One region of the Streptomyces sp. NBC_01465 genome, then DNA from elsewhere that is predicted to be linked to it. Evidence: riboswitches for the same ligand, from Rfam matches in the RefSeq annotation. Region 1 holds a riboswitch; each other region holds the start of a gene.
What was found. Region 1 has a riboswitch for cyclic di-AMP ahead of OG707_RS34850 (C40 family peptidase). Riboswitches for the same ligand answer to the same signal wherever they lie in the genome.
Positions count from the first base shown of each region.

Region 2: it holds a riboswitch for cyclic di-AMP, as region 1 does, so the genes downstream of both, OG707_RS15140 (C40 family peptidase) here and OG707_RS34850 (C40 family peptidase) in region 1, are expected to answer to the same signal.
Region 3: it holds a riboswitch for cyclic di-AMP, as region 1 does, so the genes downstream of both, OG707_RS30690 (M23 family metallopeptidase) here and OG707_RS34850 (C40 family peptidase) in region 1, are expected to answer to the same signal.

Region 1 is NZ_CP109467.1:7,473,073-7,482,537, forward strand. It holds gene OG707_RS34840 (hypothetical protein) at 74-631, shown strand; gene OG707_RS34845 (cellulase family glycosylhydrolase) at 843-2,636, shown strand; gene OG707_RS34850 (C40 family peptidase) at 2,718-3,587, opposite strand; cyclic di-AMP (ydaO/yuaA leader) riboswitch at 3,593-3,746, opposite strand; gene OG707_RS34855 (nuclear transport factor 2 family protein) at 3,890-4,306, opposite strand; gene OG707_RS34860 (PadR family transcriptional regulator) at 4,378-4,953, shown strand; gene fusA (elongation factor G) at 4,993-7,014, opposite strand; gene OG707_RS34870 (hypothetical protein) at 7,157-7,312, opposite strand; gene OG707_RS34875 (LysR family transcriptional regulator) at 7,372-8,304, shown strand; gene OG707_RS34880 (FadD7 family fatty acid--CoA ligase) at 8,315-9,465, opposite strand, start outside.
Region 2 is NZ_CP109467.1:3,240,433-3,249,897, forward strand. It holds gene OG707_RS15130 (M23 family metallopeptidase) at 1-748, shown strand, start outside; gene pcrA (DNA helicase PcrA) at 756-3,206, opposite strand; cyclic di-AMP (ydaO/yuaA leader) riboswitch at 3,484-3,630, shown strand; gene OG707_RS15140 (C40 family peptidase) at 3,639-4,769, shown strand; gene OG707_RS15145 (hypothetical protein) at 4,780-5,133, opposite strand; gene OG707_RS15150 (C40 family peptidase) at 5,481-6,530, shown strand; gene OG707_RS15155 (alpha/beta hydrolase) at 6,494-7,660, opposite strand; gene OG707_RS15160 (trypsin-like serine peptidase) at 7,724-8,452, shown strand; gene OG707_RS15165 (VOC family protein) at 8,482-8,877, shown strand; gene OG707_RS15170 (alpha/beta fold hydrolase) at 8,891-9,465, opposite strand, start outside.
Region 3 is NZ_CP109467.1:6,509,450-6,518,914, forward strand. It holds gene OG707_RS30670 (CobW family GTP-binding protein) at 1-554, shown strand, start outside; gene OG707_RS30675 (DNA gyrase/topoisomerase IV subunit A) at 564-3,014, opposite strand; gene OG707_RS30680 (M16 family metallopeptidase) at 3,182-4,522, shown strand; gene OG707_RS30685 (M16 family metallopeptidase) at 4,552-5,919, shown strand; cyclic di-AMP (ydaO/yuaA leader) riboswitch at 6,115-6,273, shown strand; gene OG707_RS30690 (M23 family metallopeptidase) at 6,287-7,102, shown strand; gene OG707_RS30695 (GntR family transcriptional regulator) at 7,295-7,978, shown strand; gene OG707_RS30700 (HPr family phosphocarrier protein) at 8,103-8,384, opposite strand; gene OG707_RS30705 (bifunctional acetate--CoA ligase family protein/GNAT family N-acetyltransferase) at 8,511-9,465, shown strand, end outside.

The sequences.
Region 1 (9,465 bases):
AATGTCAGTGGCGCCCCCTACCGTCGGCGGCAAGGGACATCACCTACGACCGGAGAGCCGAGGAGCAGACACCATGGGCCTGAGCTTTCGCCGCCACGATGACGGCACGACGACCGGCACCAACATGGAGACCGGCTTCACCTTCACCTCGGCCGACCGGGACGAGGTCGAGCGGGTTCTGCGCGAGAACGCGGGCTGGACCTACACTCCGCCGCCTCCGCCCCTGCCGCTCGGGCACCATCGCTTCGCCCTGGAACACGACGCGTTCGGCATGAGCGTGCGGGATGCCGACGGACTGGAGGACCGGTATGCCCGGCTGCGTGCGCGTCCTCCCCACGGCTGCGTACCGGAGGGCTGGGGTGATTCGTTCGCGCTGCTGTGCGAGCGTCCGGGCGACACGCTCCTGGCGGCGGTCACCGACACGGTGGAGGAGATCCGCCGCGAAAACGGGCTGGTCATGACCGGTCTCGGCATCGAGAAGCCGGACGAGTGGATGGGCCGCGACCGGGACGGCCACTGCGGCAAGATCCTTGCCCAGCTCATCCTCCAGGCGGCCCACCGCGCCCGCGCATGCGGTTACCCGGCAGATGATCTGGTGCACCTGCTCCGCACCGCGCTTCGACCCGAATAGTGCTCGTTGACGCGTAGGCTCCCGGTCCAACTCGCCCCTCGGGAACATAGTGAAGTCCCCCAGTCCCCCAGTCCCCCAGTCGCCCTGGTGACTGGGGGACTTCACCAGGGCGACGCTCTTGGTGCAGGTTCTTGACAGGTTCATGGGGCTGCCGCAGGGTGGGAGCGCTCCCATGCTCCAGAGCCCCCACCTTCATGAGCGAGGAGATCCCATGCGCCACCGAAGATTCCGTATCGCGTCCGGTTTAGCCGCAACGCTGCTGATCGCGGCAGGTACGGCAGCCGTGCCGTCCTCTGCCTCGGCCGCGACCGCCGGTTGTGAAGTCGCCTATCTGAATCTGAGCACCTGGCAGTCCACCCCCACTTCGGGCGGCTTCAACACCACACTCGCCATCAAGAATCTCGGCGATCCGACGACTCGGTGGAAGCTGACGTTCACGATGCCGAGCGGTCAGACCGCCACCGGCGGCTGGAACGCGACGTTTGCCGGGGCGACGTCGGTCACGGCCACCGATGCCGGTTGGAACGGCACCATCGCCACGGGCCAGACCAGCAGCAGCGTCGGTCTGCAAGGCGAGTGGACCCGCACCGCCGCGGGCACCTCGCCGCCGAACCCGTTGCCGCAGCCGGCCGACTTCGCGCTCAACGGTGTGCCCTGCACCGGCGCGCCGTCCGAGAACAAGCCGCCCTCGGTCAATCTGACCAGCCCGCAGGACGGCGCCTCGTTCGAGGCCCCGGCCACCATCGGCCTGGCGGCGACTGCAAGCGACGCGGACGGCTCGGTCGGCCGGGTCGAATTCCTGAACGGCAGCACGGTCATCGGCTCGGACACCACCGCTCCGTACGCCTTCGCCTGGACCAACGTCACTCGCGGCAACTACGCGCTGAGCGCGCGCGCCGTCGACGACGACGGCGCGACGACGACCTCCGCCCCTGCCAAGGTGGCCGTCACCGGCCAGGACGCCGGTGGCCCGGCTCCGGCCCTGCACGTCTCGGGCAACCAGCTTCGGACCGCGAGCGGCGCCACGTACCGGCTGCTCGGCGTCAACCGCTCCGGCGGCGAGTACGCCTGCTTCCAGGGCAAGCCGGTGTTCGACGGCCCGGCGGACCAGGCGAGTGTCGACGCGATGAAGGCGTGGAACATCCACGCGGTCCGACTGCCGTTGAACGAGGAGTGCTGGCTGGGTACCGCCGATGTGCCCGCGGACGGCGTCAGCGGCGAGGCGTACCGGCAGGCGGTCAAGGACTACGCGGATCTGCTCGTGGCCAACGGGATCAACCCGATCCTGGATCTGCACTGGACCTACGGACAGTACGGCGGTCCGGGCGCCGGCTGCGCGGACGCCAAGGCGACCTGCCAGAAGCCGATGCCGGACGCACAGTACACACCGGCCTTCTGGACCCAGGTGGCCCAGATGTTCAAGGGCAACGACGCGGTCGTCTTCGACCTGTTCAACGAGCCCTACCCGGACGCCGCGAACAACTGGTCGGATGCCACTGAGGCTTGGACCTGCCTGCGCGACGGCGGCACCTGCACGGGTATTGACTACAAGGTCGCCGGGATGCAGACCCTCCTCAACGCGGTACGGGACACCGGCGCCACCAATGTGGTCATGACCGGCGGCCTGACCTGGACCAACGACCTCACCCAGTGGCTGACCTACAAGCCGGTCGACCCGGCCGGCAACCTGATGGCTTCATGGCACTCGTACAACTTCAACGCCTGCGTGACGGCGGCCTGTTGGGACAGTCAGATCGGCGCGGTTGCGGCCCAGGTGCCGGTCACGGCCGGCGAGGTCGGCCAGAACACCTGCGCCCACGACTATCTCGACCAGGTGACGGACTGGGCGGACAGCAAGGGTGTCGGCTACCTGGCCTGGACGTGGAATCCGTGGGGGGTGTGCGCCGGCAGCGGCAATGACCTGATCGCCGACTGGAACGGCACGCCCACCAGCACGTACGGCGAGGCGTACAAGGCGCACTTGCTCACGCAGAATCCGACCTGACCTGACCTGACGCGGCGCGCGAAAACGGCCTGCCGGACCCCTCGGGGCCCGGCAGGCCGTTCGCTTTCGAGCGCTGGAGACTCAGCCGATGCGGCCGGCGAAGTCCGGGGTGTAGTTGGAGATCGTGTCGTAGATGACGCCGGAGCTCGGGTTGGCGGCCTGCACGAACTTGCCGTCGCCGATGTAGATGCCCACGTGGTAGACACCGGCGTCGGTGCCGTCCGAGGACCAGAACAGCAGGTCGCCCGCCTGCAGCGAGTCGAGCGAGACGTGCGTGCTGGCCGCGGCCTGGTCGTTGGCCACGCGCGGGATCGAGATGCCGGCCTTGGCGAGCGCGGCCTGGGTCAGGCCGGAGCAGTCCCAGCCGGAGGTGTCGGAGCCGCCGTAGACGTACGGGGTGCCGATTTGCGACTCGGCGTAGGCGGTCGCGGCGGCCATGGTGCCGGACGCGGTGGTGCTGCTGGAGCTCGACGTGGTCGAGGTGGAGGTCGAGGCCGACGAGGCGGACGAGGAGCTCGACGAAGTCGAAGCGCTGTCCGACGACGTCGAGGAGCTCGTGTCGGAGGAGGAGCTGCTGCTGGTGGCGGTTCCGGTGAGCTTCAGCACCTGGCCGGGGTAGATGTGGTCGGCGCCGTCGGTCAGTTCGGACTTGTTGAGCTCGTAGAGCTTCTCCCAGCCGCCGCTGACGTTCTTCTTCTTGGCGATGCCGGAGAGCCAGTCGCCCGCCGCGACGGTGTACGTCCCGGCGCTCTTGGCGGAGCTCGTGGAGGTGGCGGTCGCCTGGGTCGCGGACGCGGAGGCGGTCGTGGCCTGCGCCGGGGCGGCGGACGCGGTGGTCGCGGAGACCAGCGGGATGGCCAGGCCGACCCCGGCGAGGCTCATTCCGGCGACCAGGCGGTGGACGCGGGTGCGGCGGGGCCTGCGTGCGGTCACGTCATTCGTGGGCAGCATGAATCTGCGTTCCTCTCCCACGCCTGCGAGGTGAGCTGTCGGATTCGGGCTGGAGCTGCCCGGCCGTGCGCTGCACGGCTTCACCCCTAGCCGCGATCGCTGGATCGCGGCGACTTACCTGGGTCCCCCGCTCCTGCCGTGGTGCGGTGCGTTGATGTCCTGACCTCTCCGGCGGCAGGACTCGGCGTTCCGGAGAGATTGGTTCCGCTTGAGTGCGGAGGTTGCACGCTAAACAGGTCGTGAGGAAATGCGCAAACCCCAATGGAATTGCTCACATTGACCGCGAGCGGCCCACAGATTGCTCACAGCTGGGTGTGCATGGGCGGATTGTCCCCGGTGGCTTCGCGGGCGATCTGCTCGAACTGGGCGCCCATCGCGGCGGAGAGCGCCTGGGCTGCCGACAGGGGGCGGACCATGACCGTGAAGTCGTCGATGAGGCCGTCCTCGTCCAGGTGGAGGAAGTCGCAGCCGGTGATCGCGCGGTCGCCCACGCGGGCCTCGAAGACCAGGGCGTGGTCGCGGCCGTCTGTGCTGTTGATCTCCTTCACGTAATGGAAGTCCTCGAAGACCCGGGTGACGCCGCGCAGGATCGCCGCCGTCATGGCCTTGCCGGGGTACGGCTTGAAGGCGACCGGGCTGGTGAAGACCACGTCCTCGGCCAGGAGCGCCTCGATCGCGGTGTGGTCGCCCGCTTCTACGGCCGTGCGGAAGGGGAGCATGCTCGTCACCTCATGGTCAATTTGTTGAATAGGTGCGAGTAACAGTAATCGCATCGATGTAGCGTGTCCATATGTCCCTGAAGTACGCGGTGCTCGGCGCACTCCTGGAAGGCGAGGCGTCCGGCTACGACCTCGCGAAGATCTTCGACGTCTCCGTGTCGAACTTCTGGGCGGCGACGCCCCAGCAGCTCTACCGAGAACTGGAGCGCCTGGCCGCCGACGGGCTCATCGAGGCGCGGGTCGTGCCGCAGGAGCGCCGGCCGAACAAGCGGATGTTCACGCTGTCCGCGACCGGCAGGGCGGATCTCGCCGCCTTCACCGCGAAGGAGCCCCGGCCCACCGCCGCCCGCGACGAGCTGATGGTGAAGGTGCAGGCCCTGGACGTCGGCGACGTCGACGCCGTGCGCGGTCACATCGAGGAGCGCATCGGCTGGGCGCAGGGCAAGCTCGCCCGCTACGAGCGCGTACGGCAGCACCTCCTCGGCGAGTTGAGCGAGGAGGAGTTCCTGCGCGACAGCGACCGGATCGGGCCCTATCTGACGCTGATGCGCGGCATGTTCTTCGAGGAGGAGAACCTGCGCTGGGGGCGCCGGGCCCTGGAGATCCTGGACCGGCGCACCGCAGCGCGACGCGGACAGCTGCCGTGATCCGCGAGGTCCGCGGATCACGGCAGCACCTGGCCCGGGCTAGCCGGCCTTCACTCCGTCCGGTACGGGTGCGTAACCCGTCGGACGGGTGGTGAAGGTTCCGCGGCCCTGGGTACGGCTGCGGAGCCGGGACGCGTAGCCGAACAGTTCGGCCAGCGGGACCGTGGCCGTGACCACCGCCGTCGCACCCCTCACCGTCGAGCCCGACACCCTGCCGCGCCGGGCCGCGAGATCGCCGAGCACCGAGCCCACGGCGTCCTCGGGCACGGTCACCGTGACCTCGGCGACCGGCTCCAGGAGCGCCATCGCCGCAGACCGCAGCGCCTCGCGGAGCGCGAGGCGGCCCGCCGTACGGAACGCCAGGTCGGAGGAGTCCTTGGCGTGGGTCGCACCGTCCGTCAGGACGACCCGCACCCCCGTCACCGGATGCCCGCCGAGCGGACCCGCGGTCAGCGCGTCACGGCAGCCGGACTCCACCGCGCGCACGAACTCGCGCGGCACCCTGCCCCCGGTCACCGTCGACTCGAAGGTGAAGTGCCCGGCGTCGTACGGCAGGACGTCGAGGACGATCTGGGCGAACTGGCCCGCCCCGCCGTCCTGTTTGACGTGCCGGAAGGTCAGGTCCGACACGCCCCGTACGACCGTCTCCCGGTACGACACCCGCGGCCGGCCCACCGTCACGTCCAGCGTGTGGGCGCGACGGAGCTTCTCCACCGCGACTTCGAGGTGGAGTTCACCCATGCCCGAGAGCAGGGTCTGGCCGGTCTCCGGATCGGTCCGCGCGCGCAGCGACGGGTCCTCCTCGGTGAGGCGGGCCAGCGCGTCGGCGAGCCGGCCGGTGTCCGTGCCGCGTACCGCCTCGACCGCGACCGAGACGACCGGATCGGGTACGACCGGAGGCTCCAGGAGCAGCGGAGCATCCGGTGCGCACAGGGTCGCCCCCGAGCGCGCGGCCTTCACCCCGGCCACGGCGACGATGTCCCCGGCCACCGCCAGCTCCGCCTCCGCGTGCCGGTCGGCCTGCACCCGTACGATCCGCCCGATGCGCTCGGTACGGCCCGCGCCCGTGTCCAGCACGAGGTCCCCCTTCCTGATCGTTCCCGTGTACACCCGCAGATAGGTGAGGCGGCCCGTCGGGGTCGCCGCCACCTTGAAGACGAGCCCGGCGAAGGGCTCCGCCGGGTCGGCGGCGGCCCGGCCCGGTACCGGTGGTACGTCGAGCGGCGACGGCAGGTACGCCGTCACCGCGTCGAGGAGCGGTTCGATGCCGACGTTGCGGTACGCCGCACCGCACAGCACCACCACGCCGCCGCCGTCCGCCCCGAGCGTGATCGCTCGCAGCGCGGCGGCGAGCGTCTCGTCGCTGAGCGCGGAGTCGTGGACGTACTCCTCCAGGGCCTTCGCGTCCAGACCGGCCACGGCCTCGTCGAGTACGGCACGACGCACTCGCGCCTCCGCCAACAGCCCGTCGGGCACGGGCTGTTGGGCGTACGCACCGTCCCAGGTCAGCGCCCGCATCCGTACGAGATCCACGACACCCGTGAAACCGGACTCGCGCCCGACGGGCAGCTGCACGACCAGCGGGACGGTGCCCAGCCGGTCGCGGATCGAGGCAACCGCCGTGTCGAGGTCGGCCCCGGCACGGTCCAGCTTGTTGACGAACGCGATCCGCGGAACGCCGTACCGGTCGGCCTGCCGCCACACCGACTCGGACTGCGGCTCCACGCCCGCGACCGCGTCGAACACCGCGACCGCGCCGTCGAGTACACGCAGCGCGCGCTCCACCTCGTCGGCGAAGTCGACGTGCCCTGGTGTGTCGATCAGGTTGATCCGGTGACCGGCCCAGTCGCAGCTGACAGCGGCCGCGGAGATGGTGATCCCGCGGTCGCGCTCCTGCGGATCGAAGTCGGTGACGGTCGTGCCGTCGTGGACCTCGCCGAGACGGTGGATCGCGCCGGTCAGGAACAGGAAGCGCTCGGTGACGGTGGTCTTGCCCGCGTCGACATGGGCGAGGATGCCCAGGTTGCGGACGGAGGAGAGAGGAAGGAGTGGGGTGCGCACGGCCGGCGCCTTTCGGGTCGGGCGGGGAAAGCTCAGGGCGGCGCGATACGGGGACGAACAGGGTGATGCGACATGCGAGCAGAGCAGAGGGCTCGCTCGGGTCAGGGGTTCGTCACGGAATCCGGTGAGGGCCGCGCAGCCGTCACCAGGCGCGCGGAGACACCGGCATCACGTCGTAACGCGTACGGGGAGCAGGGGCGGCGATCGTGTTGCTGCGGTGTCGCATGGCCGGTGCTCCCTTCGCGTGCGTGATGGTGGCGTGCAGGACGAGCGTAGTGATCCCCGCGCGGCGGGGCATCGCATTTTTGCCTGCACAGGGCTGGCTGGGGCCGAGTTGTTGATCTTAGGATCGGCTCCATGCTGTTTCGCCAGCTGGAATACTTCGTCGCCGTCGCCCGCGAGCGGCACTTCGCGCGTGCGGCCGAGTCCTGCTACGTGTCCCAGCCCGCGCTCTCCGCGGCGATCGCCAAGCTCGAGCGCGAGCTCAATGTCACGCTGATCAACCGGGGGCACAACTACGAGGGCCTCACCCCGGAGGGCGAGCGGCTCGTCGTCTGGGCCAAGCGGATCCTCGCCGAACAGGACGCGTTCAAGGCCGAGGTCGCCGCCGTCCAGTCGGGCATCACCGGGACACTGCGGCTCGGCGCCGAGCCCACCGCCTCCACCACGCTGGCCCTGCCCGTCGGGGCGTTCTGCTCCGCGCACCCGCTGGCCAAGGTGCAGGTACGGTCGCGCCTTTCCACCAAGGAACTCCTGCGCCAGATCAGCGAGTTCGAGCTGGACGCCGTCATCGCCCACCTCACGCCCGGCGACGAGGAGGGCCTCGTCGTGACGCCGCTCTACGAGGAGCGGTACATGCTGCTGGTGTCGAGCGACCAGCTCATGCCGCAGACCCACACCATGACCTGGGCCGAAGCCTCCCAGCTGCCCCTCGCGCTGCTCACCCCCGACATGCGGATCCGCCAGCTCATCGACGGCGTGTTCGCGCAGAACGGGGTCGTGGTCACCCCGCAGGTGGAGACGGACTCGATCGCCTCGCTCTACGCGCACGTCGGCGTCGGCGAGTGGGCGAGCATCGTGCCGCACTCGTGGCTGCGCGCGATGCCCGTCATCGGCAGGACGCGGGCGGTGCGGCTGGTCGAACCGGACGCCCGCGCGCAGGTGTCGGTGGCGATCCACGCCGCCACCCCGGGCTCGGTCGCCGCACGCGCCTTCGTGAGCGCGGCCACGGGGCTCGCACTCGACGACTTCTTCGATCAGCCGCTGGCCGCCGAGCACCGCGTACGGTAACCGCCGGCCGTCAGCGCACGTACGCGGCCTCCACCGCCCGGCGGTCCAGGCCGCCCTTGGCCGTGTGGGGAAGGGAGCCCACGACCTCCAGGCTGCCGGGCACCTCGAACGCGGACAGCCGGTGGCGGCAGTAGTGCAGGATCTGCTCGGGCCCGAGATTCTCGCCGTCGCGCACGACGACAGCGGCGCCGACCCGCTGCCCGTACACGCTGTCCGGTACGGCGAAGACGGCCGCCTCGACGACACCGGGGCACCCGGCGAGGATGTCCTCCACGTGCTCGGGCGAGATCTTCTCGCCGCCGCGGTTGATGAGGTTCTTGATGCGTCCGGTGAGGAAGAGATAGCCGTCCTCGTCGAGGGTGCCCAGGTCCCCGGTGCGGAACCATCCTTCCCCGTAACTCCCCGCCATCTCGGCCGGGTTGGCGAGATAGCCGCGGGTCACGGTGGGTCCTTGCACCCACACTTCGCCCTCCGTGCCGACCGGGCACGGGCGGCCCGCACCGTCCACGACGCGCAGCCGCACCCCGGTCGCACGGCCGACCGTGCCGTGCTTGAGGAGCCCGTGCTGCGGCAGCGGCTCGCTGGTCACCTGGTGCGTGGCCTCGGTGATGCCGTACGCGGAGAGCAGCGGCGCACCGAACGTCCGCTCCAACGCCCGCTGGGTGGCCGGGTTCAGCGGGGCGCTGCAGCTGCGGACGAACTTCAGGGGCGCGGCCCGCGCGCCCGGGTAGTCCTGTGCCGAGCGGTCCAGCAGGATCTCGTGGATGGTGGGGACCGCCGTGAACCAGGTGGCGGCCACCGCGCGTACGTCGTCCCAGAAGGTCCGCGCCGAGAACCGCCCCCGCGCCGGCAGCAGCACGCAGCCGCCGCTGGCCAGCGACGACAGGAGCGCCGCGAGCAGTCCGTGGCCGTGGAAGAACGGCATCACGGCGACCGTGGCGTCGCCGGGCCCCAGCTCGTACGTGGTGCAGATGTTCCGCACGGACGCGGCGAGGTTGCCGTGGGTGAGCGGAACCATCTTGGCCCGGTCGGTGGTGCCCGCGGTGAACAGGACGACAGCGTCCTGCCGCGACAACTCCTGTGCGGCAGACCGGACTTCGCGTGTCACCCGTGCTCCGGTGTCCAGCGAGACCGTCGCCGTGCCCGCCCGGGAGAGGTCCA
Region 2 (9,465 bases), 4.2 Mb from region 1:
CGGCGGCAGCCGCGGCAGGCGCCGCACCCCCGCCAAGCGGTCCGCGCTCCTCACCATCGCCGTGCCCTCCGCGTGTGTGATGGGCGTCGCCGGTATCGCCGCCGCCTCCGTCACCGGACTCGGCTCGGACTCCGGCGACGGCAAGACGACCCAGGCCGCGGCCGATCCCTCGTCCGTGAAGCCGGTCGCCGCCAACAACAAGGTCGACACGCAGCTCGCCAACCTCAGCCACGAGGCGGACGACTTCGCCGACCGCGCCAGCCGTACGCAGGAGCGCCTCGACCTCAAGGAGCGCCAGGCGGCAGCGAAGAAGAAGGCGGAGGACGAGGCCGCGGCCAAGGAAGCGGCCCGCCCCAAGTTCGTCCTGCCGGTGAAGCAGAGGGGCCTCAGCGCCTACTTCGGCCAGGCCGGCGTCAACTGGATGTCCGTCCACACCGGCATCGACTTCCCCGTCTCGTACGGCACGCCCGTGATGTCCGCGATCGACGGCACGATCCGCACGCAGTGGAACAACGCCTACGGCAACATGGCCATAGTGACGGGCGCCGACGGTACCGAGACCTGGTACTGCCACCTCTCCAGCACGAAGATCCGCTCCGGTGAGGTGAAGGCCGGCGACGTCATCGCGTACTCCGGAAACTCCGGGAACTCCACCGGGCCGCACATGCACTTCGAGGTACGGCCCGGCGGCGGCTCGGCGATCGACCCGCTGCCGTGGCTCCGCAGCCACGGCCTCGACCCGACGTAAGCCGTAACTACAGCTTCTCGACCGGCGCGTACCGCAGCAGCAGCTTCTTCGGGCGCTCGTCCCCGAAGTCCACCGTCACCTGGGCGTCCGCGCCCGTCCCGGTCACCTGCATGACCGTGCCCAGACCGAACTGGTCGTGGGTGACCCGGTCCCCCACGTTCAGAGTGATCACAGGCTTGTCTCCGGCCCGCCCCGTGGCGAAGCCCGTCGCACCGCCGCGGCCGCCGCGCGAGCGCGACGAGGACAGCGAGGACGACAGCGACGCGGCGATCCCCGACGTCGGCCCCGCAGGAGCCGCCATGGCACCCGTCCGCTTCCACTCCAGGTGCTGGACCGGGATCTCCTCCAGGAAGCGCGAGGCCGGGTTGTACGAGGGCTGGCCCCACGCACTGCGCATCGTGGAGCGCGTCAGATACAGCCGCTCACGGGCGCGCGTGATCCCCACGTACGCGAGCCGCCGCTCCTCCTCCAGCTCCTTGACCTGTCCCAGCGCGCGCATGTGCGGGAAGACCCCGTCCTCCATGCCCGTCAGGAACACCACAGGGAACTCAAGGCCCTTGGCCGTGTGGAGCGTCATCAGCGTTATGACGCCGGCCCCGTCCTCGTCCTCGTCCGGGATCTGGTCCGAGTCGGCGACGAGCGCGACCTTCTCCAGGAACTCGGCGAGCGTCCCCGCGCTCTCCTCGCCCGCGGCCGACCGCTCCTGCTCGAACTCCAGGGCCACGGCGGCGAGTTCCTGAAGGTTCTCGATGCGCGTCTCGTCCTGCGGGTCGGTCGATGCCTGCAACTCGGCGAGATAGCCGGTCCGTTCGAGCACCGCTTCGAGTACGACAGCCGGCCCGGCCCCCGACTCGACGATCGTCCGGAGCTCCTCCATCAGGACGTTGAACCGCTTCACGGCGTTGGAGGAGCGAGCCGCCATGCCGTACGCCTCGTCGACCCGGCGCAGTGCCTGCGGGAAGCTGATCTTCTCCCGCAGTCCGAGCGCGTCGATCATCGCCTCGGCGCGCTCGCCGATCCCGCGCTTGGGCACGTTCAGGATGCGGCGCAGCGGGACGGTGTCCTCGGGGTTGGCGAGGACGCGCAGATAGGCCAGCACATCCCTGACCTCCTTGCGCTCGTAGAAGCGCACTCCGCCGACGACCTTGTACGGCAGCCCGACCCGGATGAAGATCTCTTCGAAGACACGGGACTGGGCGTTCGTACGGTAGAAGACGGCGACGTCTCCGGCCTTGGCGTCGCCCGCGTCCGTGAGGCGGTCGATCTCCTCGGCGATGTACTGCGCCTCGTCGTGCTCGGTGTCGGCGACGTAGCCGACGATCTTCGCGCCCTCGCCCGCGTCGGTCCACAGGTTCTTGGGCCTGCGGCTCTCGTTCCGCTCGATGACGGCGTTGGCGGCGGAGAGGATGGTCTGCGTGGACCGGTAGTTCTGCTCGAGCAGGATCGTGGTCGCGTTCGGGTAGTCCTCCTCGAACTGGAGGATGTTGCGGATCGTCGCGCCCCGGAAGGCGTAGATCGACTGGTCCGCGTCACCGACGACGCACAGCTCGGCGGGGGCGGGACCGGACCCCACCAGCTCCTTGACCAGCGTGTACTGGGCGTGGTTGGTGTCCTGGTACTCGTCGACGAGTACGTGCCTGAACCGCAGCCGGTAGTGCTCGGCGACATCCGGGAACGCCTGGAGCAGGTGCACCGTGGTCATGATGATGTCGTCGAAGTCCAGGGCGTTGGCCTCGCGCAGCCGCGCCTGGTACATCCGGTACGCCTCGGCGAGCGTCTTCTCGAAGCCGTCGGCGGCCGTCCCCGCGAAGGTCTCCTCGTCGATGAGCTCGTTCTTGAGGTTGGAGATCTTGGCGCTGAAGGACTTGGGCGGGAACCGCTTGGGGTCCAGGTCCAGATCGCGGCAGACCAGGGCCATCAGCCGCTTGGAGTCGGCGGCATCGTAGATCGAGAAGGACGACGTGAAACCGAGCTTCTTCGACTCGCGGCGCAGGATGCGGACGCAGGCGCTGTGGAAGGTCAGCACCCACATGGCGCCTGCGCGCGGGCCGATGAGCCCTTCCACGCGCTCCTTCATCTCACCAGCGGCCTTGTTGGTGAAGGTGATCGCGAGGATCTGGCCGGGGTGGACGCCACGGGCGCCCAGCAGATGCCCGATGCGGTGCGTCAGCACGCGGGTCTTGCCGGAGCCGGCGCCGGCCACGATGAGCAGCGGGGACCCCGAGTGCACGACGGCGGCGCGCTGCTCGGTGTTCAGGCCGTCCAGGAGCGCGGCGGGGTCCACGGCGGGGCGGGGGGCGCCGTCGCGGTAGTACGCGTCGCGGGGCGGCCCGTCGAAGGCTCCGCCGAAGAGGTCGGCGGGGACCTCCTCCTCCGGAGCGTGCTCCTCGGGGGGCGGGGGCGCGTCCTCGGTGGGCTGGAGGTTCGCCAGGAAGCTGTCGTCAAAGAGGCTGCTCATCGTCTACCGAGTCTAGGCCGCACGACTGACAGTCCGGGCAGGGATCGGCAGCGAGGGCCCCGTAGACGGGAACCGCACCACCCCCATCACGTTCCGTTACCGACCGCACCGGTGCGTACACCTGACGCGTGCCTTTACGTCCGGTCCCGAGAGGTCACGAAAATGTATCGGGCATATCGAACATCAGGCTTCCCACCCGCCCCAGGGGTTGGCTACCGTGCTCCGTCAGGTGGCCGTGCCCCCACCGGCGACCCGCGCCGGAGCGCGCCGCCGCGCCGAGTCCGCTCTGCCGTACGGCAGTTGGAGCCGGGGACCCACCAAGCACCACCGGGGTGAATCGGTCCGTACCCCCCAGGACCGTAGGGCGGCCTTCCGACAGCCCGAACCCGACAGCTAACCCGGTAGGCGGTCCACGGAAGGAACACGCCTGCCTTGGCAGACCACCGCAAGCCGCGTACCCGAATACGGGCCACGGCTCCCGCAGTCGGCATCACCACCGCCGCCCTCGCCTCCGTCTCGCTGCTCGCACAGAGCGCGCAGGCCGCGCCCGTGCAGCCGAAGCCGAGCATCGAGGACGTACAGAAGAAGGTCGACGACCTGTACCGGCAGGCCGGCACCGAGACGCAGAGGTACGACGCCGCGAAGGAGTCCACCGCTCAGCAGCGCAAGAAGGTCGACCGGCTCCTGGACGCCGTCGCCCAGCGCACCCAGCAGCTGAACGACTCGCGGCGCGAGCTGGGGCAGTACGCGGCCGCGCAGTACCGGGGCGGCAATCTCGCCTCCACCGCGACGATGCTCCTGGCCAGCGACCCGCAGTCGTACTTCGACCAGAACCAGCTGATGAAGCAGTTGTCGGCGCAGCAGACGCACGCGGTCGACGACTACACCAAGCAGCAGAAGGCGGCGGCGAAGGAACGGGCCGAGGCGACCGAGCAGTTGGAGACGCTCACCACGTCGCAGGCCGATCTGAAGGCGACCAAACAGCAGGTGCAGTCGAAGCTCGCCGAGACGCGCGAGCTGCTCTCGAAGCTGACGGCCGAGGAGAAGGCGCGGCTGGCGGCACTGGAGAAGGCGCGACAGGAGGCGGCGGCGAAGAAGGCCGCCGACCTGGCGGCCAAGCAGGCCGCGGCGGAGAAGGCGGCGAAGGCGGAGGCCGCGAAGAAGGAAGCCAGTTCGGGCTCGTCCTCCTCTTCCTCGTCCTCCAGCTCGTACGCGGCGAAGGCCGCCAAGGTCCTCGATTTCGCCCGCGCGCAGATGGGCAAGCCGTACGTCTGGGGCGCGACGGGCCCCAGCTCCTACGACTGCTCGGGCCTCACCCAGGCCGCCTGGAAGGCCGCCGGCATCGACCTGCCGCGCACCACCTGGGACCAGGTGAAGGTCGGCACGCGCGTCGCGACGGCGGATCTGCAACCCGGTGACCTGGTCTTCTTCTACGACGACATCAGCCATGTCGGGATCTACATCGGCGGCGGCAAGATGATCCACGCGCCGCACACGGGCGCGAACGTCCGCGAGGAGTCGATCTACTACATGCCGATCTACGGCTCGGTGCGCCCCGCGTAGCTCAAGCTCCTCAGGTCCACAGCACCGCGATGAAGATGTTGGCCACGGTCAGGCCGCCGACCGCACCGAACAGCCCCTTCTCGACCTTCTCCTCGTCACGCTTGACGTAGACCAGGCCGAGAATGACGATCAGGATCGCCAGCTTGACGCCGATCTTGATGTTGTTGACGGTGTGGTCGTCGGCCTGGTTGAGCCCGACCAGCGCGACCCCCGTGACCAGCATCGTCAGCGCACCGTGCAGCATCGCGGGCACGAAGCGCGCCGTGCCCGCGCCCATCGCCTTCATCTGGGTCAGGAATCCGCCGAGCAGCGAGGCGATGCCGATGATGTGCAGGCCCACGAAGACATTGATCAGTACGTCCATGGCCCCGACCCTAGCCACCCCTTAGCACCACCTTTCACTCAGGTCGTGCACATCCACCGCTTCGGTCACAGAGCCCCGGAATCCAAAGAGACGCCCCCACCCCACCGGTCACAGACGCTCACGCACTGACCAAAATGAACCACTTCCAGTCACTCCATCACTTTCGCGCAACCATCAGGTTTAGCGTCCTTCTCCAGGTGACCGGCTCCCCACCGCCGTCCCGTCCGCTGGATCGGACGACTGTCGGTCACCACCGCCGAAAGAACCGGCGGCGGCCCGCTCCCCCTGTGCGGGCCGCCGCCGGACGCACGTAACGGACGTCATACGGAAGGACGTGACCCGCCCCCGTGGCCGCTCACCGAAAGCCCAAGCAGCGCCCGCTCTCCGGCCCCGCCGCCCGAACGGCGGCCACCCTCGCGATCGCCACCGCGGCCTCCGCCACCGCCTTCGAAGGCATCGGGCACGCGGAGCCGAACCTCACCCCCGCGCAGGTCAAGGCCAAGGTCGACAAGCTCTACCAGGAGGCGGAGGTCGCCACCGAGGCGTACAACGGCGCCAAGCAGAAGACGCAGACCACCCGCAAGGCCATCTCCGCGCTGCAGGACGAGGCCGCCCGCAAGACCGAGACCCTCAACGCCGCCCGGCGCCAGATCGGGCAGAGCGCGGCCGCCCAGTACCGCACCGGGGGCATCGACCCGACCGTGCAGGTGCTGCTCTCCTCGGACCCCTCGCAGTTCCTCGACCGGGCCTCGCTGGTCGACCAGGTGGGCGCACGCCAGTCCGCCGACATCGACGACATCCAGCACCAGATCGGCCAGATCGACCAGCTGCGCTCCACGGCCGACGACCGGCTCACACAACTCCGCGCCGACCAGGCCGAGTTGAAGAAGAACAAGGCAGAGGTCCAGGCCAAGATCCGCGACGCCCAGGCGCTCCTCGCCCGCCTCAGCGCCCCCGAGCGCGCCAGCTACGAGAGCGGCGACACGGCCGCTGCCCCCGCCGCGGCCGCCAGCCGCTCGGTGGCCCGCTCCTCGGCCGTGGCCCCCAACTCCCGTGCGGCGCAGGCGGTTTCGTTCGCGTACTCAGCTCTCGGCAGCCCCTACGTCTGGGGCGCGACAGGCCCCAACGCCTTCGACTGCTCGGGGCTCACGCAGGCCGCGTACCGCTCGGCGGGCGTCTCGCTCCCCCGCACCACGTACACGCAGATCAACGCCGGGCAGCGCGTCAGCCAGTCCGAACTGGCCCCCGGCGACCTGGTGTTCTTCTACTCGGGCATCAGCCACGTTGGCCTGTACGTGGGCGGCGGCCAGATGATCCACGCCCCGCACCCCGGCGCCCCGGTCCGCCTCGCCCCCATCGATCAGATGCCCTTCGCGGGCGCGGTCCGCCCCGGGTAGGGCGCGAGTTCCGAGGTCAGCCACTCGAAGACCCCGACCACCTGCCGCCTCCACAGCCCGGTGGTGTGCGGTCCGGTGACGGCGACCACCTGCACGCTCGTCGGGGACTTGGCCGCCCGCTGCAGTGCGAGCCCGTCCAGATACCCGTCGTGCCGTCCGCCCGAGAGGAACAGGGCGACGCGCGGCGGGGTCTTGGCGTGCTTCATGATCCACAGCGGGTTGTTCACCTGCCGCAGGTGCGGGTCCTTGGCCGTGATGGATACATGCTCCGCCCCCGGATCGTTGTAGCCGGAGAGCCCGACCCCCGCGTGGTACCGGTCGGGGTGCGCCAGCGCCAGCTTCACCGCGCAGTGGGCACCGGCCGAATACCCGGCCACCGCCCACCCCTTGGCGCCGCTCGCCGCCCGGAAGTTGTCGGTCACCGCCTTCCGTACGTCCACACTCAGCCAGGACTCGGCGTTGACGACGCCCGGCACATTGGCGCACCCGGTGTCCTGCCGGTTGAGCAGATTGGTCCGCGGCTCCACGAGGATGAACGGCGCGATCTCCCCGCGCTTCATGCGCGGCGCCAGCTGCGCGTTGACGTTCAGGCTGCCGAACCAGGCCTTGGCGGACCCGGGGAAACCGCCGAGCAGCTCGACCACCGGGAACTTGTGGTGCCGGTACGCGGGCCGGCCGTACTGCGGCGGCAGCCATACGTACACCTCGCCCTTCACCTTCGACACCGGGCCCGTGACCTGCGCGACCTTCACCCCGTGACCCATCCGCGCATCGTGCACGTCGCTGAACACCTCGTGCGACGCGGGCTCGTTGGCGAGGTTCTTCCCGCCGAGGCCGTCCTGTCCCAGGTCCGGCGCGGCCACGATGTGGTTGCCGGTGCCGAGGAGGTCGGACCAGCTGTCGTACAGCCCATTGCTGTTGTTCACCGCCACGAAAACCGTCAGCACAGCCGCGGCCTGCGCGAAGACGACCATCACCAGCCGCGTCGCGCCCCGCACGGCGGAGGGGCCGCGGACCCGGCTCCACAGGACCAGCGGCAGCACGACGGCCACCACGGTCAGCACGATGGTGGTCAGGAAAAAGGGCGTCCCCGTCAGGCTCATCACGCCGGAGAAGATGCCCTGACGCACCGCGGGGTTACCCGCTTTGCCCCCTTTTTACGTCGTACCGTACGGCGCGTGTGGAAACTCTGGTTGACGACTCTGACCCTTTTCGCCGCCTTCACCCTGCCCCAGCAGGCGGCGGCCGCCGCTCCTGCCGTCAACGGGACGTACTTCAAAGGCATCCCCATGGTTGGCACGTTCTTTGCCGACACCGCATCGATCCGCACCGGCGCGACGGCCTGCACGGGCACGGTCGTCCACAGCCCGACCCGCGATCTGGTCCTCACCGCGGCGCACTGCGGCCGCCCCCGGCTCTTCGTCCCCCAGTACCGCTACGGCGCCCCGGCATCCGCCCAGCCGTACGGCGTGCACCGCGTCACGGCGCTGTTCACGGACCCCGCGTACCCGCGCGACACGGACCTGGACATCGCGTTCGCCCGCGTCGCCACCCCCGTGGAGGCGAGGACCGGCGCCCTCACGCTCACCCCGACCGCGACCTACACCCACCGGGTCACGGTCATCGGCTACCCCTCGGACCCCAAGGTGAACAGACACCACCAGCCCCTCTCCTGCACCACCTCCACCACCCGCCTCACCGGCCACCACCAGCTCAGAATGGCCTGCGGCGGCTACTACGGCGGCACCTCGGGCGGCCCCTGGATCACGTCCTACAACCCGGCGACCCGCACCGGCAGCGTCATCGGCAACACGGGCGGCTACGAGGCGGGCGGCAACGTCCACTGGATCTCGTACGCCCCGGTCTACGGCGGCCGTGCCCTGGCCCTCTACACCCGGGCGGTCGCCGCAGGCCGCCGATGAGTTCCGCGCCCCCAAGGAGTCACCTTTCCATGACAGACGAGAAGAAGTCCCCCGTCACGATCACCCGACTCGGCTCGATCGGCGTCCCGGTGACGAACCAGGACCGCGCCCTGGAGTTCTACGCGGGCCTCCTCGGCCTGGAGAAACGCCGCGACGCCGACACGGGCAACGGCTGGCGCTGGCTGGAGATCGCCCCACCGGAGGCCACCACGTCCATCGCCCTGGTCCCCACCCGCGAGGACGCCCCCGTGGGCATCGAAACGGGCATCCGCCTCCTGACCCCCGACGCGGAGGCCGCACATGCGGCGCTGGTCACCCACGGGGCGGACGTGGACGCGGAGATCATGCGCTGGGGCGGCGGGGTCCCGCCGATGTTCTACGTACGGGACCCCGACGGGAACAAACTGGTGATCGTCGAGGGCTGATCCCCTCCCCCTCTCACGCACCCTGCCGGGTCCGGGGAAGGGTCGGCAGGACGCGGGTCAGGAGGAGGTCGAGGAAGAGCTCGGGCCGCTTGTAGACGGCGAAGTGACCGGCGTCCTCGATGAGTGTGAACTCCTTGACCGGAGCCTGGACTTCGTCGAAGAAGGCGCGGGCGCGTGCCGGCGTGTTGACCAGGTCGCAGGCTCCCTGGACCATGAAGAACGGGACGTCGAACCGGGTGCCGTCCGCCCAGTCGTCGAAGGCGGCGGTGGAAGGCAGCACGGCCGCGGAGACCATGAAGCTCTTGAAGAAGGTGCCGATCTCGCGCAGCGAGTGCAGCGGCGAGTACCAGAGCGACTTCATCACCACGGACTTCATCGCGGCGAAGGTGTGCGGGTCGGTGGCGGAGGCGAAGCGGCTGAAGTGGCTGAACTGCTCGGCGCTCCAGGTGCGTTGGTCGGGCCCCATCTCCCGCACGCCGGCCAGTTCCTTCTTCTTCCCGGCCGTCTCGAGCCGGTCCAGTGCGGCGTAGTAGTCGGCAGTGTCCCGGCCGCCGTCGAAGATCTTCTGGTCGGTCCCGATGTACGCGT
Region 3 (9,465 bases), 960 kb from region 1:
ACCGGGCGGACGAGGCCGGAATCGAGCGGACCCTGACGTCCGTCGGCGAGCTCAGTCCCGGGACGCCCGTCGTCCGGACCTCGTACGGACAGATCGATCCCGAGCTCCTCATCGACCGCCGTGCCGTCGGCGAGCGCGTCGGGCAGCTCTCCTTCGACGATCTGCGTGCCGACGAGGAAGGGGATCATTCGGGGCATCTTCATGCCGCCTACGAGAGCGTGGAGTTCGTCTCGTCCGACCCGATGAACCCCCGGCGCCTCATGGAGTTCCTCGACCGCCGGCCCGAAGGCCTCTACCGGATCAAGGGCTTCGTCCACTTCGAAGTCCCCGAGAACGAGGGGAAGTTCACCCTCCACGCCGTCGGACGTTTCCTGCGCTTCTACCCGGGCGCCTGGGCCACCGGCGAGGAACACCTCACCCAGCTCGTCCTCATCGGCTCCGGCATCGACGCCGCCGCCCTCCGCAAGGAGCTCGACGGCTGCCGGGAGACCGCACCGCAGGACGCCCGACCCGAGTCGATGTGGGGCGTCCTGCGGTACGTGGACCAGGACTGACTTCCGCCGTTACGAAGCCGGGCCCGCCAGCGCCGCGACCGGCGTCAGCAGCGGAACCCCCGAACCGTCGCGTCGCGGGTCCTGCGCCGGCAGCTCCACCGCCGTGCCGTTGGACGAGGCCGCCCGGGCCGGGGCCGGTCCTGCCCAGGCCAGCACCAGCAGGTCCTCGCCCTTCAGGAACCGCTGGCAGCGCACACCGCCGGTGGCGCGGCCCTTGCGCGGGTACTGGTCGAACGGAGTGAGCTTCGCCGTCTGCGCCGAATCGTCCAGCGTCCCGTGCGAACCGGCGACCGTGAAGACCACCGCGTCCACCGCCGGATCCACCGCGGTGAAGGAGATCACCTTGGCGCCGACGGCCAGCTTGACGCCCGCCATACCGCCCGCCGGACGGCCCTGCGGCCGTACCTGCCCCGACGGATAGCGCAGCAGCTGGGCGTCGTCCGTGATGAAGACGAGGTCCTCCTCGCCCGTGCGCAGTTCCGCCGCGCCGACGACCCGGTCGCCGTCCTTGAGGCCGATGACCTCCAACTCGTCCTTGTTGGCGGGGTAGTCGGGCACGACCCGCTTGACGATGCCCTGTTCGGTGCCGATCGCCAGACCCGGCGACGACTCGTCCAGCGTGGTGAGACAGACAACGGTCTCGTCGTCATCCAGCGAGACGAACTCCGAAACGGATGCGCCGCCCGCCAGATTGGGCACGTTCGCCGTGTCCGGAAGCTGCGGGAGGTCGATGACCGCGATCCGCAGCAGCCGCCCGGCCGAGGTCACCACCCCCACGTCGCCGCGGGCCGTCGCCGGCACCGCCGAGACCACAACGTCGTGCTTCGTACGCTTCCCGGAATCCTCCGCGAACGGCTCACCGTTGGCCGTACGGGCCAGCAGACCCGTCGAGGACATCAGCACCCGGCAGGGGTCGTCCGCGACCTCCAGCGACACGGCGGCCACCGGTGCGCCCGCCGACTCCATGAGCACCGTGCGCCGGTCGGTGCCGAACTTCTTGGCCACCGCGGCCAGTTCGGCCGAGACGATCTTGCGCAGCTCGGTGTCCGACTCCAGGATCGCGGTCAGCTCGTCGATCTCGCTGTTCAGCCGGTCGCGCTCGCTCTCCAGCTCGATCTTGTCGAACTTGGTGAGGCGGCGCAGCGGGGTGTCGAGGATGTACTGCGTCTGCACCTCGCTCAGCGAGAAGTGCGAGATCAGCCGCTCCTTGGCCTGCGCCGAGTTGTCGCTGGAGCGGATGAGACGGATGACCTCGTCGATGTCGAGGAGGGCGACGAGCAGTCCCTCGACCAGGTGCAGCCGGTCGCGCCGCTTGGTGCGGCGGAACTCGCTGCGGCGCCGTACGACCTCGAAGCGGTGGTCGAGATAGACCTCGAGCAACTCCTTGAGGCCCATGGTCAGCGGCTGGCCGTCCACCAGTGCCACGTTGTTGATGCCGAAGGACTCCTCCATCGGCGTCAGCTTGTAGAGCTGCTCGAGAACCGCTTCAGGGACGAAGCCGTTCTTGACCTCGATGACCAGACGCAGCCCGTGCGAGCGGTCGGTGAGGTCCTTGACGTCCGCGATGCCCTGCAGCTTCTTCGCCGAGACCAGGTCCTTGATCTTGGCGGTGACCTTCTCCGGGCCGACGGTGAAGGGCAGTTCGGTGACGACCAGGCCCTTGCGGCGCGCGGTGACGTTCTCCACCGCCACCGTGGCGCGGATCTTGAAGGTGCCGCGCCCCGACGCGTACGCGTCCTTGATGCCCGTGAGCCCCACGATCCGCCCGCCGGTCGGCAGGTCGGGACCGGGGACGAAGCGCATCAGCGTCTCGAGGTCGGCGGCCGGATGCCTGATCAAGTGCCGGGCGGCGGCGATGACCTCGCCCAGGTTGTGCGGCGGCATGTTCGTCGCCATGCCGACGGCGATTCCGGTCGCGCCGTTGACCAGCAGGTTCGGATAGGCGGCGGGCAGGACGCCCGGCTCCTGCTCCTGGCCGTCGTAGTTCGGCGTGAAATCGACCGTGTCCTCGTCGATGGACTCGGTCATCAGCGTCGTGGCGTCGGCCATCCGGCACTCGGTGTACCGCATGGCGGCCGGCGGGTCGTCGTTGCCGAGGGAACCGAAGTTGCCGTGCCCGTCGACGAGCGGGAGCCGCATCGAGAAGGGCTGTGCCATGCGCACCAGGGCGTCGTAGATGGACGCGTCGCCGTGCGGGTGCAGCTTGCCCATCACTTCGCCGACGACACGGGCACACTTCACATAGCCGCGGTCGCGGCGCAGCCCCATCTCGTTCATCTGGTAGACGATGCGCCGGTGGACGGGCTTCATACCGTCCCGGGCGTCCGGCAGGGCCCGGGAGTAGATCACCGAGTACGCGTACTCGAGGAAGGAGCCCTGCATTTCATCGACCACGTCGATGTCGAGGATCTTCTCCTCGAAGTCCTCCGGCGGCGGGGTCTTCGTGCTGCGGCGGGCCATCGCTGCTGCGGCTCCTTCACATGCCTTGGTCAGGTAGGGACGCCGACCATTGTGGACCGTCCCACTGACAACACCGACCGCGACCCGGGAACTTAGCGCGCTGTCGGTGCGCTTGCATACAGTGGCAGGACTTCGCTTTTCTCTTTACCGCGATCGAAGGGACGTACATGCCCATGGGTCACACGGCCACCGCCGAGGCCTCCTCCGGCGGCCTGACAGCAACGGAACACAGGCTGGCCAATGGCCTGCGCGTGGTGCTCTCCGAGGACCACCTGACCCCGGTCGCCGCAGTCTGCCTCTGGTACGACGTCGGTTCGCGCCACGAGGTCAAGGGCCGTACGGGCCTGGCTCACCTCTTCGAGCACCTGATGTTCCAGGGCTCCGGACAGGTGAAGGGCAACGGTCACTTCGAGCTGGTGCAGGGAGCCGGCGGATCGCTCAACGGAACCACCAGCTTCGAGCGCACCAACTACTTCGAGACGATGCCCACCCACCAGCTGGAGCTCGCGCTCTGGCTGGAGGCGGACCGGATGGGCTCGCTGCTCGCCGCCCTCGACGAGGAGTCGATGGAGAACCAGCGCGACGTCGTCAAGAACGAGCGCCGGCAGCGGTACGACAACGTGCCCTACGGCACCGCGTTCGAGAAGCTGACCGGCCTCTCCTACCCGGAGGGGCACCCGTACCACCACACGCCGATCGGCTCGATGGCCGACCTCGACGCAGCGACCCTCGAGGACGCGCGCGCCTTCTTCCGTACGTACTACGCGCCCAACAACGCGGTGCTCTCGGTCGTCGGTGACATCGACCCGGCGCAGACCCTCGCCTGGGTCGAGAAGTACTTCGGCACGATCCCCGCGCACGACGGCAAGCAGCCGCCGCGCGACGGCTCGCTCCCGGAGACCATCGGCGAGCAGCTGCGCGAAGAGGTCCACGAGGAGGTTCCGTCGCGCGCGCTGATGGCCGCCTACCGCCTCCCGCAGGACGGCACCCGCGAGTGCGACGCGGCCGACATCGCCCTCACGATCCTCGGCGGCGGCGAGTCCTCCCTGCTGCACAACCGTCTCGTACGGCGCGACCAGACGGCCGTCGCGGCCGGCTTCGGCCTGCTCCGGCTGGCCGGTGCCCCCTCGCTCGGCTGGCTGGACGTCAAGACGTCGGGCGGTGTCGAGGTCCCGCAGATCGAGGCGGCCGTCGACGAGGAGCTCGCCCGGTTCGCCGAGCAGGGCCCCACGGCCGAGGAGATGGAGCGCGCCCAGGCCCAGTTGGAGCGCGAGTGGCTGGACCGGCTCGGCACCGTGGCGGGGCGCGCCGACGAACTGTGCAGGTACGCCGTCCTGTTCGGCGACCCGCAGCTCGCGCTGACCGCCGTGCAGCGGGTCCTCGACGTCACGGCCGAGGAGGTGCAGGCGGTCGCCAAGGCGCGTCTGCGCCCCGACAACCGTGCGGTCCTCGTGTACGAGCCGACCACCGCCGCCGATGCGACCGAAGAAGAGGGGGCGGACCAGTGACGGAGACCACCGACACCGCTGCCGTGAGCATGACGTACCACCCGCAGCCCCAGCCGGGCACCGCAACGCCCTGGGCGTTCCCGGCCCCCGGGCGTTCCACGCTCCCCAACGGTCTGACGGTGCTGCGCTGTCACCGTCCGGGCCAGCAGGTGGTCGCCGTCGAGGTCAACCTCGACGCCCCCCTGGACGCCGAGCCCGAGGGCCTCGACGGGATCGCCACGATCATGTCGCGCGCCTTCAACGAGGGCACCGACAAGCACACCGCCGAGGAGTTCGCGGCCGAACTGGAGCGCTGCGGCGCCACCATGGACGCCCACGCGGACCACCCGGGCATCCGGGTCTCCCTGGAGGTCCCCGTCTCCCGGCTGCCGAAGGGGCTCGGCCTGCTCGCCGAGGCACTGCGCGCACCGGCCTTCGCCGACGGCGAGATCAGCCGGCTCGTACGCAACCGCCTCGACGAGATCCCGCACGAGCAGGCCAACCCGGGCCGCCGCGCCGCCAAGCAGCTCTCCAAGGAGCTCTTCCCGGCGACCCTGCGCATGTCGCGCCCCCGCCAGGGCACCGAGGAGACGGTGTCGAACATCGACGCCGCCGGGGTCCGCGCCTTCTACGACGCCCATGTGCGCCCCGCCACGACCACGGCCGTGGTCGTCGGTGACCTCACCGGCGTCGACCTGGACGCGCTGCTCGCCGAGACCCTCGGCGACTGGACCGGCAACACCGCGGCCCCGCGCCCGGCCCCGCCGATCACCGCCGACGACACGGGCCGCGTGATCGTCGTGGACCGCCCCGGCGCCGTACAGACCCAGCTGCTGATCGGCCGGATCGGCGCCGACCGGCACGACCGCGTCTGGCCCGCCCAGGTGCTCGGTACGTACTGCCTCGGCGGCACCCTCACCTCGCGTCTGGACCGCGTCCTGCGCGAGGAGAAGGGCTACACCTACGGCGTCCGGGCCTTCGGCCAGGTGATGCGCTCCGCCGCCGACGGCAGCGGCGCCGCGATGCTCGCCATCAGCGGCTCGGTGGACACGGAGTCCACTGGACCGGCGCTGGAGGACCTCTGGAAGGTGCTGCGCACGCTCGCCGCCGAGGGGCTCACCGACGCGGAGCGCGAGACCGCCGTACAGAACCTGGTGGGTGTCGCCCCGCTGAAGTTCGAGACGGCGGCGGCGGTCGCGGGCACGCTCGCCGACCAGGTCGAGCAGCACCTTCCCGACGACTTCCAGGCGCAGTTGTACGCGCGGCTGGCGGAGACCGGGACGGTCGAGGCCACGGCCGCGGTCGTCAACGCCTTCCCCGAGGACCGCCTCGTCACGGTCCTGGTCGGGGACGCGGCGAAGATCGCGGAGCCCGTCAGGCAGCTGGGCATCGGCGAAGTGACCGTCGTCACGGGCTGATTGACGGACAGGGGCAAAAGGGACCTCGGCGGCCGGGCGGCCGCCGAGGTTCTCCCTTTTGTCCGGTTTGTTCTGTGGTTGCCTGGATGTCCTGTGGCGTGCGCTACAAAACAAGCTGTCTGTTTGGTTCCGGTAAGCGGGAGCGTTTAGCGTCGATTTCGCTGTTCGTCGTACGTAAGCCGCATCCGCGGCCCCGGACAGTGATCGCCGAGTCCCCGTCAGGCGCGAGCCTGGGGAGCCGGGGACCCACTCAGTCCCTGGGGTGAATCGGGCCCAGCCGCAAGGCGCACGCCCGTAGGAGACCTTCCTGCTCCGAACCCGTCAGCTAACCCGGTAGGCGAGAAGGAAGGAAAGGACCAGCCCCTTCATGGCGTTCGCCCGCCCTACCGGTAAGCACCGTGCCCCGAACCGTCTGACGCGCAGGACCGCGACCTTCGCCGGTGCCGCCGCCCTCGCCACGACCGGCGTCGTCGGAACCCTGGCCGCCCCGGCCATGGCCGCCGAAGCCGCGGCCCCCGCCGTGGACACCACCGGCCTCACCCAGACCATCGTGATCGGCGACTCCCTCGCCGCGCACGTCGACGCCCAGGCCGCCGCGCAGAAGCACGAGGCCGCCACGGCCAAGGCCGCCGCGAAGGCCAAGGCGGAAGCCAAGGCGAAGGCCGAGGCCAAGGCCAAGAAGGCACGCGAAGCCAAGGCGAAGGCCGAGGCCAAGGCGAAGCAGGAGCGCGAGGCCAAGGAGCGCGCCGCCCGCGAGGCCGAGCGCAAGCGCCTGAACGCCTACGTCGCGCCCATAACGGGCTCCTACGTCTCCACCGGCTACAAGACCGGCGGCAGCCTCTGGTCCTCCGGCAGCCACACCGGCATCGACTTCCACGCCGCGTCGGGCACCTCGGTCCACGCCGTCGGCGCCGGCACCGTCGTCGAGGCCGGCTGGGGCGGCGCGTACGGCAACAACGTCGTCATCAAGATGAACGACGGCACGTACACGCAGTACGGCCACCTCTCGTCCATCGGCGTCTCGGTCGGCTCCGCCGTCACCTCCGGCCAGCAGATAGGCCTCTCCGGCGCCACCGGCAACGTCACCGGCCCGCACCTGCACTTCGAGGCCCGTACGACCGCCGAGTACGGCTCGGACATCGACCCGGTCGCGTACCTGCGCTCGCACGGCGTGAACGTCTGACAGCTGCTCCACCCGTAGCACCACCGAGAAGGCCCCGGCGCATCAGCGCCGGGGCCTTCCGCGTACGGTTCCGTGGCCAAAAGATATCCATGATTAACCGGCCGCCATCGGAAATTCACGTCCGCTGCAATAGAGTCGCCGAACAGGCGTCGATCGACCGCGTTTCGCGGGGATTAAGGCGGAGGTTCGGTGATGCGCATTCCGGCGCACTCGGTATGCACGGCGATCCGTGACGACATCGTCTCCGGTGTCTTCGAGCGCGGCAGCCGGCTCACCGAGGAGGTCCTGGCCCGCCGGTACGGCGTCTCGCGCGTACCGGTGCGCGAAGCACTGCGGACCCTGGAGTCCGAGGGCTTCGTGCTCACCCGCCGCCATGCCGGCGCCTGCGTCGCCGAGCCCACCGAGCAGGAGGCGGCCGATCTTCTGGAGATGCGGCTGCTGCTGGAGCCGATGGGCGCGGCCCGGGCAGCTCAGCGACGTACCGAAGCCCACCTCAAAGTCCTGCGCGGCCTGGTCAGGCTGGGGCAGGAGCGGGCCAGGCGGGGGCAGGGCGAGGACCTGCGCTCGCTCGGCGGCTGGTTCCACGAGACCCTCTCCCAGGCCTCGGGCAGTCCGCCGCTGACCGCGCTGCTCACCCAGCTGCGGCACAAGATCGCCTGGATGTACGCCGTCGAGCAGCCCGTGCGTCCTGTCGACTCGTGGGCCGAGCACGGTGCGATCGTCGACGCCGTGGCACGCGGCGACGCGGAGCGGGCCAGGGCGCTGACCGTGCAGCACGCGGAGCGCGTGAGCTCCGCGCACCGGCTGCGCCGCCCCGACGCAATGCGTGTGAGGACTTCGCAACATGCTGTAAACAACGCGGGCGGTTCGCATTAACAGTCGCGCCGTATACAAAGAAGAGGCATTTAAGAGCCTCTCTTTTCTGCTGCCCGAAAAAGGTTCAGGAAATGCCGAAGCCGCTCCACCACAATTCTGGTGGAGCGGCTTCGGTGTGCGAAATTCAGACGGTCTCGGGGAGCTCCTCGAGACCCTCGGCGACCAGCTTCGCCAGACGGTCGAGAGCGGCGTCCGCACCCTCGGCGTCCGAAGCGAGCACGATCTCCTCGCCGCCCTGCGCGCCCAGACCGAGCACGGCGAGCATCGATGCGGCGTTGACGGGGTTGCCGTCGGCCTTGGCGATCGTCACCGCGACGCCGGAGGCCGTGGCGGCACGGACGAAGATGGAGGCGGGACGGGCGTGCAGACCCTCGGCCCAACCGACATTTACGCGGCGCTCAGCCATGGTGTTGCCCTTCAAGTTCTCTGACTGTTGTCTAGACCATTCAACCACGGGGTACGGGATGCTGAGGCCCAGCCTGCACCGGTCGGGGTCGCCCCGCGACCCGTAGGCGACCCGTAGGCTCTCCTCATGAACCCGGACCTGGCGTACCCGGCGCACTGGGAAGCCGATGTCGTGCTGCGCGACGGCGGCACCGCGCGGATCAGGCCGATCGCCCCCGACGACGCCGATCGGCTGGTCAGTTTCTACGAGCAGGTCTCGGACGAGTCGAAGTACTACCGCTTCTTCGCGCCCTACCCGCGGCTGTCCGACAAGGACGTGCACCGCTTCACCCACCACGACTACGTCGACCGGGTGGGCCTCGCGGCAACGATCGGCGGCGAGTTCATCGCCACCGTCCGCTACGACCGGATCGGCACCGGCGAGGCCGAGGTCGCCTTCCTCGTCCAGGACGCGCACCAGGGGAGAGGCGTCGCATCGGCCCTCCTGGAGCACATCGCGGCGGTCGCCCGAGAACGCGACGTGCACCGCTTCATCGCCGAGGTGCTGCCCGCCAACAACAAGATGATCAAGGTGTTCACGGACGCCGGCTACGAGCAGCGGCGCAGCTTCGAGGACGGCTCGGTCCACCTCACCCTCGACCTGGAGCCCACCGAGGCGTCCCTCGCCGTCCAGCGGGCGCGCGAGCAGCGCGCCGAGGCCCGCTCGGTGCAGCGCCTGCTCGCCCCCCGCTCCGTCGCCGTCGTCGGCACGGGCCGCGCACCCGGCGGAGTGGGCCGTACGATCCTGCGCAATCTGCTCGCCTCCGGCTTCACCGGCCCGGTGTACGCGGTGAACAAGGCCTTCCCCGCCGACGTCACCGAAGTCGACGGCGTCCCCGCCCACCCCTCCGTCGCCGCCATCGGCGAGAGCGTCGACCTCGCGGTCGTCGCCGTCCCCGCCGAACGGGTCCCCGAGGCCGTCGCCGACTGCGGCGAGAGCGGCGTCCAGGGCCTGGTCGTTCTCTCCGCCGGATACGCGGAGAGCGGCCCCGAAGGCAGGGAGCGCCAGCGCGAACTGGTGCGCCAGGCCCGTTCGTACGGGA